Regions from separate parts of the Vreelandella sp. DA03-1M genome, predicted to be linked through region 3. Evidence: predicted binding sites of a transcription regulator. Region 3 holds the regulator's gene; each other region holds the start of a gene.

Region 1 (5,717 bases), 460 kb from region 3:
CGAGATGCACATCGTGTAGGCCGTAACCGGGAAGGCGCTCGTCATCGCCCTGCTTATCGAAAGATTGGGCAAAGCGTGCTTGCCAGCCCAGGCGGATATCGCTGCTGTACAGCGCCACCTCGCTACCCAGGGTGGCTTCCAGGGGTGTTTGACTGCCTAGGGGCTCGCCAGAATCACGGTCTTTGCCGGAGACTTCCGAAAGACCCACAAAGCTGGTGAGTAGCGGGAAAGCGCTGGGCTGCCAGGTCACCCGGGCGTCATAGCCCCATAGCTGGGCGCGCTGAACGTTCACCGCCTGGGTGGTGCCCGCCATGATGTCGACGTGGGTGTCGATAAAATCGTCGGCGCGGGTGTCGAAGTAGCTGGCACGAACCTGCCAGTCGCCCTGATGCCAGACCACGCCGCTTTCCCAGGTGTGGCTGGATTCAGGCGAGAGGTTGGGATTGGGAATCCAGTAATTGTCCGGCGTGCAGAAGGCTGGCCCGGCGCAGAAACCGGCAAAGTGGCGCTCGTTGGCGTAAAGCTCAGAAAGGCTGGGGGCTCGGAAGGCTTCGGCGTAGCCGGAGACCAGCATCAGGGCATCGTCGGGTCGCCAAGCGAGGCGAAAACGCGGTGACACTTGGTCGTGGACACTATCGGCTTCATTACCGCTGGCGTCGTAACGGTCGTAGCGGGCTCCCAAGCCAATATCAAACTGCCCAGCCCCACCATCGGCTAGATAGCTGCCAGCGGTAAGGGTGGTGTCGAGATAGGCGGCCTGGGTGTCGATATCGGCGTTGGGGAAGCCATTCGCTTCGCCATCTGGCCGTTGGCGTGCTTGCTCCAATTCGGCGCCGAACACCAGTGTTTGCGAGAGCCAGCCGTGATCCATAGTGTGGAAGCCGTCGCTCTGAAGACCGACCCGCTCTAGGGTGCGGTTGGCCTGGGGCTCGTCGATATCCTGCTGACTAAAGGTAAGCTGCGAAGTGACTTCGGTGGCAGCGCTGGGTTGCCAGCGGTGGCCCAACTGGACGTTGTTGCTTTCCACATCGCGGTCATGCAGCGGATTGCTGGCATCGGTGGAAAGCTGCTGTGGGTTGGCGGGCTGGGTGGCGCGTTCGTCGTAGTGCTGCCAGCTCATAAACAGCCGCTGGTCGTCGCTTGGCTCCCAACCACCTTTTAGCAGCAGGCTATTGAGCGTGGCATCCTCTTCGGCTTCATCGCCCCCGGCGCGGCGAATATCGCCGGATTCACTCCGGCCAATTGAAAACAGGCCATCCACCCGGCCATTGGCGGTATCGCGGCGGCCAAAGGCGGTTAGGCTGCCGCGCAGTTCGTCGCTGGCCGTCGCACCGCCTACGGAAAGGCGTACACCACTATCTTTGCCGGGGGCCAGCAGGTCATTGGCATCCACACTGGTGAAACTAACCACGCCGCCCATGGCATTGCTGCCGTAAAGGCTGGAGAGTGCGCCGCGCGCTATCTGTACTTCTTGAATCAAACCAGGGTCGAGGAAGAAGTTGCCGATGTGGCCGGTGGAGATATCCTGGCGAACGCCATCCAAACGTACCAGCACCCCTTTGCTGCCAAAGCCGCGCATACTCAACGTTTGGCCATTTCGGCGCCCTTGACCCGCCACGTGCAGGCCGGGTTGGCGGCTAAGCACGTCTTCGACCCGGCTGGCGGTGGTCAGCACAGCATCATCGCGATCAATAACATCGATAATTAGCGGCGCCTGTGAAAGATCCGTAGGCGCTCGGGTGCCGGTGACCGTCACTGGATTAAGCTCGGCGTCGTCTGCTTGGGCGGCTAGCAGTGGGAGCAGCGTTAAATAGAGGCCACCAAAAGTGCGTGTGTGGTTCATGAGCCAGAGAGTTCCAACAGGGATAAGTAGAAGAGGTCGCTGGCTGGGTGCGATGGGCTACCTGGCTGGCTTTGCTATATAAATTTTTAATTTAATTAGGTGCTTAGATGTTAAGGACGTTAGGCGTTAAGGATTAACTTACCGCTTTTAGTACGTCGCAATACATAGCGGCGCTGTTCATGGTGAATAACCAACTGGCCTGAGCTGCCAAGTAATTCTTGGCTATCCACCTCGCGGGGCGTCGAGGCCGACGTATCTCCCTGACCAGTGCCCTTTGCGGGTAACTGCATGAGAGAGCAACTCCTATGTTAATGATAACTATTAGCGTTAATTTAGCAGAGTTGCAGACATCCCTCAATAGGTTTGGGGAGTAAAGGTGGCTAGCATTCGACCGTTCTTCATCTAAATGCAGGCGCTCCGTCATCTTGCTGTCATTTAGCTTCTTTAGTGTCTCCTAACGTTTAATCGTTGGCCTACAAACGATCAGGGGGAGACCATAATGAGTAAAGAGATCGAAGACCATCGCCTGTTTAACCACAGCGGCAACCAACCTTTTGCCGAAGTATTGGCGCGCCATGTGTCACGGCGCGACGTGATGCGCGGTGGTTTGAGCATGGCGGCTGCCTCAATGCTTAGCTTTGGCGGTGCTGCTCAAGCGCTTGCCTCAAGCGGCGCGCAAAAAACACCCCTGACGCTGGCGTTTGAGGCGATTCATGGGTCACTCACCGATGCCGTGGTGGTGCCGGAAGGTTATGTGGCCCAAGTCTTGGTGCCGTGGGGCACGCCGCTTAACCAAAATGTTACCTGGCAGCCCGAACAGCCGATGACTGCGGAGCGTCAGGCGGAGAGTGTGGGCATGCATCATGACGGTATGGCCGGTTTTTCCCTGGATGCTGACAACGCCTCACGTCGATTTATACTGGCCCTCAATAACGAATATATCGATCAAGATGCACTATGGGCACCTCAGGGCGGCCCCACCAATGCTGAAGCGGGTAAGCGGCCAGCAGAGGAGTCGCGCACCGAAATCAACGCTCACGGTGTCACCGTTGTCGAGGTCGAAAAGGACGCCAGCGGCCAATGGGCGCATGTGCCGGGGTCGCGCTATAACCGCCGCTTCACCAGCGCGACGGTGATGGAGCTTTCCGGGCCCGTGGCAAGCAGTGACTACGTCAAAACGCGCTTTTCGCCTGAGGGCAACCAAACCCGTGGTACCAACAATAACTGTGGTCACGGGGTAACGCCCTGGGGAACCTATATTGCCTGTGAAGAGAACTGGCCAAACGTCTTTGTTCATACTGGCGAGCGCTTCCAGGACGACGCGCGCATCGGTATTCCCACTGAACGCGGCCGCTATGCCTGGGAAACCTCGGCGGGTGACGCTTCAGAGCAGAACGATGAGTTTGCCCGCTTCGATATTACCCCCCGCGGCGAGCGCGCCGAGGATGACTACCGTAACGAAGCGCGTACCTTCGGCTATCAGGTAGAAGTCGATCCTTACAGCGATGCCCTTGCGGTTAAGCGTACGGCACTTGGGCGTTTCCGCCATGAAGGGTGCTGGTTAGGCAAGCTGGAAGCCGGTCAGCCAGTGGTTTACTACTCGGGGCACGATTCCCGAAACGAGTACGTATATAAATACGTCTCCGATGCCGCCTGGGATCCCGCCGATGCCAATCGTCCCGGTGAGCACTATGACCGTCTTGCCATCGGCAGCAAGTATATGGATAACGGCACCCTCTATGTGGCCCGTTTTCACGCCGATGGCAGTGGTAAGTGGCTGCCGCTGACACCTGCTGCGCAATCACAGGACGGCCGAACGCTGGCAGCGGCCTTAGGCCTGGCTGAGGACGATTTAGCCGGTGTGATTATCAATACCTGCGACGCGGCAGACTTAATGGGCGCCACGCCGATGGATCGTCCCGAATGGGCGACCGTTGATCCGGCTTCGGGGGATGTTTACCTCACCTTAACCAACAACACGCAACGCACAGGTGAAGAAACAGCACCGACTTATACCAACGGTGGCGATAGCTTGGAGCAGGTGGGGGTAGGTTACGACTTGGCACCCACTAATGCGGCTAATCCACGTGCCAATAACGAGGCTGGGCACATTATCCGCTGGCGCGAAAGCCGCTTACCGAATGCCTTTACCTGGGAGGTATTTGTGTTTGGCGCGGCGGTTGACGATGCTGATAACCACTCGGGCTTAACCGCAATGAACCAGTTTGCCAGCCCCGATGGGCTTTGGTTTGACGAGCGCGATGATGGTCAGGGCATTCTCTGGATTCAGACCGATAATGGTTATGACGGCATCACGGAGTACACCAACGACCAGCTGCTCGCGGTGGTACCTAATGGTCTTGACGATATCCAGGGTACCGGCCCGGTGATTAACAATAGCAATCAGCAGCAGCTCAAGCGCTTTGCGGTGGGGCCGAACGGCTGTGAAGTCACCGGCATATTTGCCACGCCGGATAAAACCGCGCTGTTTATTAACATTCAGCATCCGGGTAACTGGCCCGCCGATGGTAGCGAGCTTGTGCAAGACGCCACCGTTGCAGCTAATGGTCAAGTACGTCCTCGGGCATCGACCGTTGTGATTCAGAAACGCGACGGCGGGCCGATTGGGGTTTAAAAATACCAAGCGTTCTTAAGGGTTTCATTAAAAGCTTCGACCTCTCCCGGGTTCGAAGCTTTTTAATTCTAGGCTGGGTGAGCCTGACGCTTTTTCTGTCGGGCTTCTAACGCCTGAATGGCATCGACCCTTAATGGCAGCTGGCTAGCCCAGCGAATATCTTCGCGGCTATGACCCATATCCCGCAGTAATTGGTCGTCGCAGGCCAGTAGCGGCACTATATGGCGACGGAAAAGCCAACGCCGCCTGCAGTGCCACCAGCCCATATCGACCGCGCGAATTAGCCTCATCGACGGCATGGCAGGCATGCAAAAATGTAGTTGGGGTGGCTTGGGTGGCGGCGCCAAACGGCTAGCTTTTTCCCAGGCGTGATGGGCATGTTGGGTTGGAACTTCAGACTTCATTGCGCACCTCCATTTCACATCAGCTGTGCAGTCAACGGCGCCAGAACGCCAACTGGGCAGCTGTGATCTGTGATGAATAAGTGGGAGGGTCGCGACCTCTGGTTATCAGCTTGGCGCTTAGCCTTGGATCAATCAAACGAAAAGAACTACGCTGAGGGTTAAGTTTTTCTGAAAGGTGGGCGTGATGAACCAACTGTCGACCATGGCTCCCAGCCGGGCTGCCTTACCGCTACTGGATAGCGAGGTGCTGCGCACCTTTGTGACGATTGCGGAGAGCGGTAGCTTCACCCGCGCCGCCCAGCAGCTATTTCGAACCCCTTCCGCGCTGAGCATGCAGATCAAACGCCTGGAAGAAACGCTCGGGCAAACGCTGTTTGTGCGCGAGGCACGTTACGTACGTTTGACTACCGAAGGTGAGGTCCTCCTGGGCTATGGACGGCGACTGCTTAAACTCAATGCGGAAGCCGTTACCCAATTTTTAGCCCCCACCATAGAAGGACGCGTGGGTTTGGGGATAACTGACGACGTGGTAGGGCGAATTCTGCCCACGGTGTTAGCTCAGTTCGCCCGCTCGCATCCAGCGGTGCAGGTCGATGTGGTGGTTGGGCGCAGCAAAGATTTGCTCGCCCAGCTGGACGAGGGGGAGCTGGATCTGGCCCTGGTGATGAGCTTAGAGCCTGGTCAGGCGGCGCGCGGCGACGTAGTCCATAGCGAACCGTTAGTATGGGCGGGCCGTGAGGATGGGGTTGCCGTTCAGCGAACGCCATTGCCGGTGACCTTGGCCCAACAGGGGTGCGCGTGGCGTAGGATCGCGCTCAACGCCCTTAATCATGCC
Region 2 (5,717 bases), 1.6 Mb from region 3:
GCGCCAGGATGCTGACCTTATCAAAGCCATTGACGTTGGGCTGGTGGATTATATCGTCCACCCTCTACGCCATGCCGAACTGCTGCGGCGAATGATCCGTAAAGCCGTCGAGCTAAATGATTTGGCCCTAGAGCGTGAGCGTGATCACGAGCGTCTCGCTGAGTTAAATGAGAGCCTTGAGACGCATTTAGCGCTACTGCGTATGGATCAGCAAAGTGGCGGCCATATCCAACGGCGTTTACTGCCGCTGCGACCCAAAATCATCAACGGGGTCTATTACGACTACGTATTTGCGCCTTCGCTCTATCTGTCCGGTGATTTTTTAGACTATCAACGCTATAACGAGCGTTATAGCGCCTTCTATTTTGCCGATGTGTCGGGCCATGGCGCGTCGTCGGCCTTTGTCACCGTACTGCTCAAATATTTATGTAATCGTTGGCTGAGTGAGTGGGATGGTCAGCAGCCGGAAAAGCTGCCGCCGGATTGGCTAAAGGCGATGAACCGGGAGTTGCAGGGTACGGATATAGGGAAACATGCCACCTTATTTGTCGGGGTTATTGACCATGAGGCGCATACTCTGCACTATTCGCTCGGCGCTCAGCTTCCCATGCCACTTTTAGCAGCAGGAGGAGAGCTAAGACGTCTTGAAGGCGAAGGAATGCCGGTAGGCCTTTTCCCCGATGTGGAGTATCCTTCGCTTAGCTGTGCGTTGCCGAACGACTTTTGTTTATGGCTTTGCTCAGATGGTGTATTGGAATGCTTGCCGGGTAAAACGCTCGACACGCGGCTCAAGGAGCTTGAGCAATTAGTAAGCGAGAGTGTCACGCTTGAGCAGTTGCGCGACCGGCTAGCAGAGACCAATGCTCTCCTTGCAGAAGGGGACGCAGAGTTCGATGCTAACCAGGAACGCGATGCTTTACCCGATGATCTAACAATCATGATGGTGAGCGGATTTGGTCATGCTGATTGAAGAAGGCCGCATTAAAGCGGCGTTCGATTCTGGTGTTTTTGTTTTAAAGCTGTGTGGCGATGTGCGTTTAACGCTTTGCGCGACACTCGATACCCAAGCCCAACGTCTCGCTGAGACACCGGGGTTGCGTGCCGTACTGATTGACCTGCGCGAAGCCACCAACGTGGATTCAACTGCGCTGGGTTTCTTGGCTAAGGTGGCAATGGCAGTAAAAGGGCGCTTAGAGCAGCCACCGACCATTATTGTCGATAATGATGACGTTCGAAAAATGCTTGACGTGATGGGTTTTGCGCGCTTTTTCACTCTGATGGAAGCACCTATTCAGCAAGCCACAACGCTTAACGATGCTCTCGAAGAGTTACCTGAAGAGCCTGCCGATGAAGAGGGGCTCCGTGACCGCATCCTCGAAGCGCATCGTATTTTGATGCATATGAACGAGCATAACCGCGAGCAGTTTCAGCCGCTGGTTGATATGCTTGAGTCGCAAGACGCCGCCACACATCAATAAGCATTCATCTTTAATCTGGTTTGACTTTCCTCACGCTATCGCAGTGAGTGATTCATCGTTTTCATCTACTGCGATAGCGCTGTGCCTATAGCGTTTAGCCCCGACAAGGGTCTTAAAATCGGCTATGATTAGCGGCCTATCTATTCCCGCGCGTTCGTTATCGCCGTAAGGAGACCCATGCATCTTAATCCCCGCCGCGTAGCGTTGCTAGTTGCCGCCAACACGGCGCTTGCCCCCTTTGCGATCGACGCCTACCTACCTGCGATGGGAATAATCGCCGAAAGTATCGGCGCAAGTATTCATCGCACTGAACTTTCCATTAGCGTGTTCTTGTTTGGTTTTGCGCTGGGCCAGCTCTGCTTTGGGCCGCTTTCGGATCGCATGGGCAGAAAGCCTGTACTCCTGGGCGGACTAGTGGTGTTTATGCTGGCAAGCCTGGCTATTACGATGGTCGACAGCTTGCCTACACTGCTGGCCTGGCGGTTTATTCAAGCGCTGGGGGGCGGGGCCTGCGTGGTCAACTCGGCGGCAATTGTGCGCGACTGCTTTAGTGGGCGCGAGGCCGCTAAAGTAATGTCCACCATGGCGATGATTATGATGCTGGCACCGTTGGTGGCGCCCGCCGTGGGAAGCCTATTGTTGCATGTGGCCGGTTGGTGGTTAATTTTTGTTTTCTTGGCTGTTTATGCAGGCTTTTTACTCTGGCTGTTAGGAACGCGACTGCCTGAAACTCGCGATATGTCGCTTCCTGCGGCGTCACCGCGGCAGGTTATTCGCAATTACGCCAGCGTGCTCAAACATCGTGAAGGGATGGGCTATATCTGCGCAGTAGCCGCTTCCTTTGCCGGCCTTTTTGCCTTTGTAACCGCTTCGCCGTTTCTCTATCTCGACTATTTTGGTCTATCGCCAGGTACCTATCCGCTCGTGTTTGGTGTCAACGTACTGGTCATTGCGCTCTCCAACCGCGTCAATATTCACCTGCTGCGTAAACGCACGCCACAGCAAAATCTACGCTTGGGGCTGCTTATACAGTTAGCGGCAGCGCTAGGGTTAGTAGTAGTGACGGCGTTAAATATCGCGTCACTCATGGTTGTTGTGCCACTGATTATGCTGTTCACCGGCATGATTGGGCTGATTACCCCGAACGCAATCTCTTCATTGTTGGATCATTTTGGTCATATTAGCGCTACTGCAACGGCGCTGTTAGGCGGCATCCAGTTTACCTGTGGTGCTCTCGCGGGGGTGATGGTCGGATTGTTTGAAGTTGAGCACCTATGGCCAATGGTGCTGACCATGTTGGGCGCCGCTTTGTTGGGAAATATCGGCGTACGCAAATTAACCAAGGCGCCCGTCATAAGTGATTCACAGGGATGAGTCGTAGGCATGAGCAATAAGAATGAGCAGCAGTGATGGATAGCATGTTGGCTTGGGTCAATATGCCGATGAGTACTTGGTTAGCCTGCGCAGCCGTGCTGCTACTGGGTGCCTTTGTTCAGCGGGCAACCGGTTTCGGTTTGGCCGTGATCGGAGCACCATTGCTGCTGATGCTTGAGCCACGATTGGTGCCGGTCATTTTAGTGCTGTTTGGCTTTACCGTTTCGTTAATGATGGTGCGTCACTATTGGCATGAGGTGCGTCTGGATTCCATTGGCATGGCGTTAGTGGGGCGCCTGCCTGGCAATGCGCTGGGTATTTGGCTGCTGCTCGCCGCGCCGATGTTTTTGTTAGAAAAGCTAATTGCCATCATCGTACTGTTTGCTGTGCTGGTGACGTTGTGCCGCTTTAAACTGCCGGTTAATCGAGTAACGCTATTCGGCGCCGGTGTGTTGTCAGGTATCTTTGGCACCGTTGCTGCCATCGGGGGCCCGCCCATGGTGATATTGATGCACGGCTTGCCTGCTGATCGGGTGCGGGGAAATCTGGCGGCCTTTTTCATTTTGACCTCAATGCTGACCATTATGACTCTCGCCTTCGCTAATCAGATTCAGCTCTGGCATTTTCAGGTTGCCCTTACCTTTCTCCCTGCGGTACTCGTAGGTAATGCAGTGGCGGACGCCATTGCTCATCGCTTGGATAGACGTTTACTGCAAGGCGCTTCGCTAGCATTGTGTACCTTGGCGGCACTGGGTTTACTGCTGTAAACGAAAGCGAATTCCTCATGTAGCAAAAATTCTTTCATGTATTACTCACTGTCATGAAGTTGTCATGGAACCAGTGCAAGGTATGCCTTGCGAAGGTTAGATCCCTACATGAACAGGAGTTTTTCGCATGAACCGTATTCTAAAAACCACCGTTATCGCGGCTGCTGTAATGAGCGTTGCCGGTGTTGCCCAAGCCCGTGATCAAATCCGTATCGTAGGCTCCAGTACCGTTTACCCGTTTGCCAGCTACGTAACTGAAGAGTTCGGTGCCACTACCGGCAACCCGACGCCTGTTATTGAATCAACTGGTTCGGGCGGTGGTTTGCGTCTGTTCTGTAACGGTGTTGGCGAAGGCACGCCAGACATTACTAACGCTTCACGCCGCATGAAAGTCGCTGAGTTTGAGCGTTGTGAAGAGAACGGCGTTACCGATATCACCGAAGCTAAAATCGGCTCTGACGGTATCGTTTTAGGCCAATCCAACGAAAATGACGTTGTTGACCTGACGCTTGAGCAGATTTTCATGGCAGTAGCCGCCCAGGTGCCGGTTGATGGTGAGTTAGTTGATAACCCCTACACTAACTGGAGCGAAATTGATTCTTCGCTGCCAGACCGTGAAATCTCCATCTATGGTCCGCCAACGACTTCTGGTACCCGTGACGCTTTTGAAGAGCTAGTACTGGAAACTGCATCGCTTGAAATGGATGTTTACGGCGAAGAAGGCTACACCGATATTCGCTCTGACGGTGTTTACATCGACGCTGGCGAAAACGACAACCTGATCGTTCAGCGCTTGAGTGAAGATACCGGGGCAATGGGTATCTTTGGCTACTCATTCCTTGAAGAGAATACCGATTCCCTGAACGGTGCTACCATCAACGGTGTTGCGCCAGAGCCCGAAGCAATCAGCTCAGGTGACTACCCCGTTGCGCGTTCACTGTGGTTCTACGTGAAGAACCAGCACGCTGAAGAAGTACCGCCGATGGCTGACTACGTCGATATGTTCATGAGCGAGATGATGATTGGCGCAGATGGTTACTTGAAAGATATCGGCTTGATCGTTCTGCCTGAAGAAGAGCGCGAAGAGTGGCGTCAGGCTGTAGCAGATCGCACTACAATGTCAGTAGACGTTCTTAAGTAAGTCGTTAAGTTAGAAATGAAAGTGGCCGGCAGCGTAAGCTGTCGGCCTTTCATTTTATGACAGCGATAAATTGGCGTTTGTCACATTGCTGTAATGTTTGTGCCCCAAAGTAGTCGCCAATACGATTTCATTAAGTAATGCGAGAGAAATTCGATGCAGACTAACCAGCTTCTTCTGATTTTTTGCGGTGCGTTACTACTGCTGGGGTTGCTGGCGTTTTTTGCTGGCCGTTCAAAAGCCACCCGTTTACGCAGTGCGGGCACGGCTATGTTTGCTCAGCCAGATCAATACGCCTGGTTCACCGTGCTTTCGACCGCTGGTCCAGCCGTGGTAGTGAGTGCGCTGGGGGCTTTTGTGCTGCTTCTAATGGGCGCCGATATCCCCACGCTCTATTTGCTGTCCGCGAGTTTAGTGATTGCAGCAATAGGGCTGATGGTAAGTCTTAACCAAGTTAAACCTGATTTTCACGCCCGTCAGGCCATTGAGCGGGTTATCCGCATGGTCTTGGCCGGGGCAGCGTTAATCTCGATTTTCACTACGTTCGGCATTTTGTTCTCGATTATTTCCGAGGCGCTGCGCTTTTTCCAAATGCACAGCTTCTGGGAGTTCATTACCGGCACCACGTGGAATCCAGGCGCGAGCTTTTTAGCGTCAGCGGGTCGTGGAGACGGTAGTGGGGCTGAATTTGGTTCGGTACCGCTGTTTGCCGGTACCTTTATGATTACCGCTATCGCTATGCTGGTCGCTGTTCCTATCGGCCTGCTCTCCGCGATTTATATGTCCGAGTATGCACCACGTAACGTGCGCACCATTGCCAAGCCCGTCCTTGAGGTTCTGGCAGGTATTCCTACCGTGGTTTACGGCTTTTTTGCCGCGATTACGGTAGCGCCGATTATCGTCAATATCGCCGGTTTTTTTGGGCTCGACGCTTCTTATAATAACGCCGTCGCCCCTGGT
Region 3 (5,717 bases):
CCTTTCCTTTTGCGGGACTGCTCCAACCTTGGAATTTAACCCTGACCAGCGCTCTGATTGTCGATTGATTCACTCCTTGAATCGACCTGCATCCCTATCGGTGTGACACGCATCTGAGTGATTAACTCACACCTCAAACGTAATACATTCCGCTTAATTGCAAACTTTTGTTACCAAGCGTTTCCATCGCCTACGTCATGCGTCAAATCTTTAGCGGTATATTCTGCTTGAACACTAGTACGATGGGATTCTGCCTTAATAACATTAGGGCGATCACCTACGTCGTACATCAAATCAGATGGGGTAAAAACTGCTTGTTCATGTGTGCGCTGTGATTGAGCCTGAATTGGTTCATCATTAACAGACAGATCTTGATTAGCTTTGATGGAAAAATTTGCGAATGCAACTGGGCTCGCCAGCAAACCGAATGCAAGTCCTACAACAGCTGATTTTTTAAAAAGAACGTTAAACATAGTATTACTCCAAATGACTGCTTAATACCGCTGAAGTGAAGAAAGAAGGGCCTGCTGGCTTGCTTCTCTCTGCGGTGACCTCACTGCCCTGATAAAGCACTTACAGTGCCAACTTCCACTATATTTAATAAAATTAAATAAAAACAATTACTTATTAAGTATCAATTGCGCACAATATTAAGCCACTAAAAACAAAAGCACGCAAAATACATGTGCACAAATGACACATGCGCAAAATTGTCTGTGCCTTTATGGCACACTTATCCTCAAACGCTAATGTTAAGAATTACTTTTAAAGCTAACCTCATCGCGCCTGCGCTACGTTATCGAGTAGTAGACTTAGGCTTTGTACGAAAACTGCCTGCGCTCGACAATACGGCGTTAAAAATCGCCTCGAAATGCTCATTTACACCCCGTAAACTCCGCTTTCTCGTTAATTTTTGCCTTGTCTAGTCTTCGCTCGCCGACTTTTCGTACAAAACCTAGACTACTCATGGATGAAAGGAGCGAGAATAGTTCACGATATGCACTCAAAAAGGTAGGTAGGTAGGTAGGTAGGTAGGTAGGTAGGTAGGTAGGTAAAAATAGGGAAATGCAGTAGAAGAAGCCCACAAAAAGCAGGCAGCAAAAAATTAGACCCCGACTGGCGGGGTCCGATATCAGAATAGGCTATAGGTAATAACTAACGTTAGCTCCCACTCCTTGTAGAGGACTCCAACCTTGGAATTAACCCTGACTAACGTTTGATTTCCTAGTGATTCATCCTTGAACCTGAAAAGCATCCTTGCCTTTGTAACATCCTGTCAATTACCTTTTCATCCGTTGAAAAGATGCTCTTTGATATCTAAATGATAATTAACAATTAGCTACCGCTGTTTTCTTCTACAAGCTCATCGTCGTCATACTCAGCGTCATCTGAATGACCGCTTGACTGAGGATCCATGTCGCTGGCTCTATCACCTTCGTCATGGGTTAAATCGTTAGTCATGTCTTTAGTATCATGACCGTCTGAACTATCAGTACCTTGGGGATCCATTGGTTGCTCTTCAGCTGTAATTCCCTGATTTTCATCAATAGCTGAATTTTCATCTGTTTGAGCAAAGGCTAACGGGCTTGCCATCAAACCAAAAGATACACCTAAAATGCCAGCTTTCTTGAGTAAATCCTTGGACATCATATTCCACCTCCGATCGCTGTTTATTACCGCTTGGTTAAGAAAGAAGGGCTTATATACAAGCCAGCATTTCCTGCGGTCGTCTTCCTTATTTTTAACAATGCAGCGGGCATGCCAAAAACAAAAAAAATAAAATTAAATAAATAAAAATCAATGAGTTAACTAAAACCAGTTAAGCTATAGCACTCTGTTAATATCGAAATACCAAGCCTAAAAACTGTATAAAAATGGCACATGAGTAAACTCTTACCAACCTCACATGCCAATATTGCACACCTTTACAGGTATGGTGCGAAAGGTCGCTTACTGAGACCTATACAAGACGTGAAGCGGGAAATGAGCAGCGAAAAAGCGCCCCTTTACCCGGGTGGGATTCAATCTGTAATTGCGCATCGTGGCGTAATAGTACGTGCTTGACGATTGCCAAGCCTAAGCCAGTGCCGCCAGTTGCGGTGCTGCGGCCTTTGTCGACACGGTAAAAACGTTCGGTTAGTCGGGGAATATGGACAGGATCAATCCCTTCACCATTGTCTTCCACATCGATACAGCCGCCACCAGTCGCGCTAGCTTTCCAGCGTAATGTGATGTGGCTACCTGCTGGCGTATAGCGAACGGCATTGAAAGCGAGATTAGAGATGGCGCTACGAATCTCCTGCTCACTACCCAGCAGGCGTGCATCGCTTTCAAGCGCGACAGTAATGGTATGACGCTGATTCGACAGCGCCAGCGCATCATCACAAATGCTTTGTAGCATAGGCCCTAGCGACAACGGTTGGTGATCTTTCCCCCCCTGGTCGATTTCCAACCGGGAGAGCAGCAATAGATCATTGACCAGGTTTTGCATTCGCTGCGTCTGTTCCTGCATCTGGTTGATGCTTTTGCCCAAACGCGGCGGTAACTGGTCAGCAATATCGCTGTAGGTTTCCAGATAGCCGGAAAGGACGGTTAGCGGCGTGCGAAGCTCGTGAGAGACGTTGGCAACAAAGTCGCGCCGCATCTGTTCCAGGCGGTGCAAGCGCGTGATATCCCGGGCCATTACCAGCCGTTCATCGTCACCGTACAGGGTAATTTGATACTGCAGGATTCGACGCTCGTCAATCGGCGATGTCAGCGTTAACGGCTCGCCATACTCCCGCGCATTGAAGTAGCGGATGAAACTTGGCTCGCGCAGTAGGTTGGTAATGTGCTGACCACGATCATGGGCAGTTTGTAGCCCTAGCATGTTCGTTGCAGCGCTGTTCCACCACTCTAGATCACCGTGGCGGTCGAGCATGACCACACTGTCACGCATCGCTTCAGACGACTCTTGAATACGGGCCAAAGTAGCACGCAGCCGACTTTGCGTTATACGCTGGCTTTTCTGATAGCGGTATAAACGATCAAACAATTCACCCCACATACCGTGAGCGGCAGGCGGCTCATCGTGAGGATGTAGGGTTAGCCATAAATAAAGTTCGCGTAGCTGCCGCAAGTGATAAAACAGACATACAGCAAGCCCTGCCGCAAGCCCTAGCCCTGCTGAGCCCAATAACCAGCCTAAGCAAGTACCCAGTGTGGCCAGCCACGCTAGACGCCACAGTTCACGACTCCATAGGCGCACATTTACACCCGTGCAGAGAAACGGTATCCGGTACCCCGAACCGTTTGAATCAGGTTTTGATGCACATCTCCCAGCGCTTTTCGTAAGCGTCGAATATGCACATCGACAGTACGCTCTTCGACATACACATTACCACCCCATACTTGGTCAAGCAGTTGGCTACGTGTGTAAGCGCGCTCTTGATGGGTCATAAAAAACTGCAGAAGACGATACTCGGTCGGGCCCATTTCTAGCGCTTTGCCGTGAGCGCTTACCCGGTGGCTAACCGGATCAAGCAACAGGCCATTAATCTCAATCGGATCTTCAACGCCACGCGGTGTCGCGCGGCGCAGCACTGCTTTTAACCGTGCCACCAATTCGCGGGGCGAAAAGGGCTTGGTGATATAGTCATCGGCACCGGCTTCAAGCCCTTGGATCTTATTATCCTCTTCGCCTTTAGCGGTGAGCATGATAATGGGGATCTCAGCGGTGGCTTCTTCGCGCTTCAAACGCCTAGCCAGCTCAATACCGCTGGTGCCAGGCATCATCCAGTCAAGCAGCAATAAATCAGGTTGGTGGTCAACCACCATGGCGTGAGCATCCTGGGCGTTATCTGCTTCGAGCACACGGTAGTCAGCCATTTCCAGCGCTACCGCGATCATCTCGCGAATCGACGATTCATCATCGACAATCAGAACGGTTTTGGCGGTCATACCAGAGCCTCACGGTGTGCAAAAAAGCCAGTTCAAAGAAAACAGTCCAAAAAAACAGTTCAATGACATGTCAGTGACGATAACACCATGACTTGATGACAGTTACATGACAATGACAGTTACTGACCCACCGCAGGCCACCAACTTAGCGCAATACCAGCAAAAATCAGCAGCCCCGACCAGTGATTATTCAGAAACGCCTGGAAACAGGGATCCCGCTCCTGATAACGAATTAAGTGCTGCTGATGCAGGAAAGTCGCCGCCATTGCAGCGAGCCCTAGCCAAAAGAACCCACCTAACCCGACCCGCCAGCCTACCCAGGCCAGCAACCCCAGGGTGGCTACCTGAAGCAGGCCGATTATCAGGCGGTCCGCGTTGCCAAACAGCACGGCTGTCGATTTAATGCCAATTTTTAAATCATCGTCGCGATCGACCATGGCGTATTGCGTGTCGTACGCCACCGTCCATAGCACGTTTGCACAGAAAAGCAGCCACGCTTCCAACGGCACATGGCCCAGCACGGCGCCAAAGGCCATTGGAATTGCCCATGAGAATGCCGCCCCCAGCACCACCTGGGGAAAATGGGTATAACGCTTCATGAACGGGTAAATAACTGCCAGAAATACCCCGCCCAGCGAGAGCAGCACCGTAAACCAATTCGTCAGTAGCACCAGAATAAACGCTGCGGCCACCAAACCAATAAACAGCAATTGAGCCTCGGTTTCGCTGATTCGACCGGTGGCGAGCGGGCGATGCTTAGTGCGTTTCACATGGCCATCGAAATGGCGATCTGCATAATCGTTCACCACGCAGCCAGCCGCGCGCATGACGTAAACACCGGCCACAAAAATCAGCAGCACATCACGGCCGGGTACCCCTTCAGCGGCAATCCACAGCGCCCAAAGCGTCGGCCACATCAACAGCCAAGTGCCAATGGGTCGATCCAAACGCATCAGCTGTATAAAATCTGCCACGCGAGCCCATCCCTTCGGCCGCAACAGTGAACGATCCATGCTTACCTCACGAAAAATAAGATGCAGGCGCTAGCCTAGCGCGATGGCAGATCAAGGTCATCCGCCATCGCACGCAAAAAATACTCTTGCACCAACAACGACAACCCACCGTGATTACCGCCGTGATAAAACACTGAACGTCGGCCCCAGGTACAGTCACTTTCGATACCGTTCATACGAGCAAATAAGGGGGATTGGGTAGTGGCTTCAAGCGGCCCGCGAAGTAAACCTGGCTGACGAAATCACCAACTGCCTAGCGAGCGCTCACCTAACCCTTCCAAACGCTGGCCCTTTAACTGAGTAAGCGGAGCGACGGAGCGCGCCACCACCCAAGGCGTTTCATCTAAGCACAGCGCGACTTCACGCAGCCATGCGTAGCGCTTGGGAGCAATGCCCAACGCCCGTGCCTCTTCCTCTCGCGGCCAGCCGACGCCCTGGCGTAGCAGCCGCACCCGAAACGGTTTCTCACCACCAGCGGTTATTAAGCGGGCGGTTAACGAGTCGGTAGAAGCAACCCACTGCCACCAGGAAGGGCTCATGGCAGGCCGCGCCGCAGCAACGGGACGCCAGCTCGAAAAGAGAGAAGTTTGCCGAAAAGCTGCAGGCGTCACCAAGTTCTCCAGGGCAATAAACGGATCGACTAGTGTAACATGCAGCACTAACAGGCTTTTGTTTCAGCGACTTTTTTGGTGTCTGCATGCCCACCTCACAACCAGAGCTCTCTTCATCCCACGCTGCGCTGGTCATTATTGGCACGGGAATGGC

The links. Region 3 encodes PhoB, which activates phosphate uptake and scavenging genes when phosphate is short. Its sites were predicted from a motif close to TGTCATANNNNTGTCANA; they were not measured.
Region 1: ACXUPB_RS19105 (PhoX family protein) is a predicted target of PhoB. The motif match lies at 2,262-2,279, and genes of this name have one in related genera.
Region 2: ACXUPB_RS13655 (PstS family phosphate ABC transporter substrate-binding protein) is a predicted target of PhoB. The motif match lies at 3,669-3,686, and genes of this name have one in related genera.

What each region holds. Positions count from the first base shown of each region.
Region 1 is NZ_CM146798.1:4,084,767-4,090,483, reverse strand. Features, by position in the region: gene ACXUPB_RS19115 (TonB-dependent receptor domain-containing protein) at 1-1,843, opposite strand, end outside; gene hemP (hemin uptake protein HemP) at 1,963-2,133, opposite strand; gene ACXUPB_RS19105 (PhoX family protein) at 2,343-4,478, shown strand; gene ACXUPB_RS19100 (hypothetical protein) at 4,547-4,882, opposite strand; gene ACXUPB_RS19095 (LysR substrate-binding domain-containing protein) at 5,067-5,717, shown strand, end outside.
Region 2 is NZ_CM146798.1:2,902,438-2,908,154, reverse strand. Features, by position in the region: gene ACXUPB_RS13675 (PP2C family protein-serine/threonine phosphatase) at 1-970, shown strand, start outside; gene ACXUPB_RS13670 (STAS domain-containing protein) at 960-1,478, shown strand; gene ACXUPB_RS13665 (multidrug effflux MFS transporter) at 1,656-2,852, shown strand; gene ACXUPB_RS13660 (sulfite exporter TauE/SafE family protein) at 2,888-3,619, shown strand; gene ACXUPB_RS13655 (PstS family phosphate ABC transporter substrate-binding protein) at 3,747-4,760, shown strand; gene pstC (phosphate ABC transporter permease subunit PstC) at 4,914-5,717, shown strand, end outside.
Region 3 is NZ_CM146798.1:4,544,895-4,550,611, forward strand. Features, by position in the region: gene ACXUPB_RS21185 (hypothetical protein) at 171-473, opposite strand; gene ACXUPB_RS21190 (hypothetical protein) at 1,336-1,650, opposite strand; gene phoR (phosphate regulon sensor histidine kinase PhoR) at 1,961-3,247, opposite strand; gene phoB (phosphate regulon transcriptional regulator PhoB) at 3,250-3,939, opposite strand; gene ubiA (4-hydroxybenzoate octaprenyltransferase) at 4,059-4,952, opposite strand; partial or broken gene ACXUPB_RS21210 (chorismate--pyruvate lyase family protein) at 4,988-5,611, opposite strand; gene ACXUPB_RS21215 (NAD(P)/FAD-dependent oxidoreductase) at 5,650-5,717, shown strand, end outside.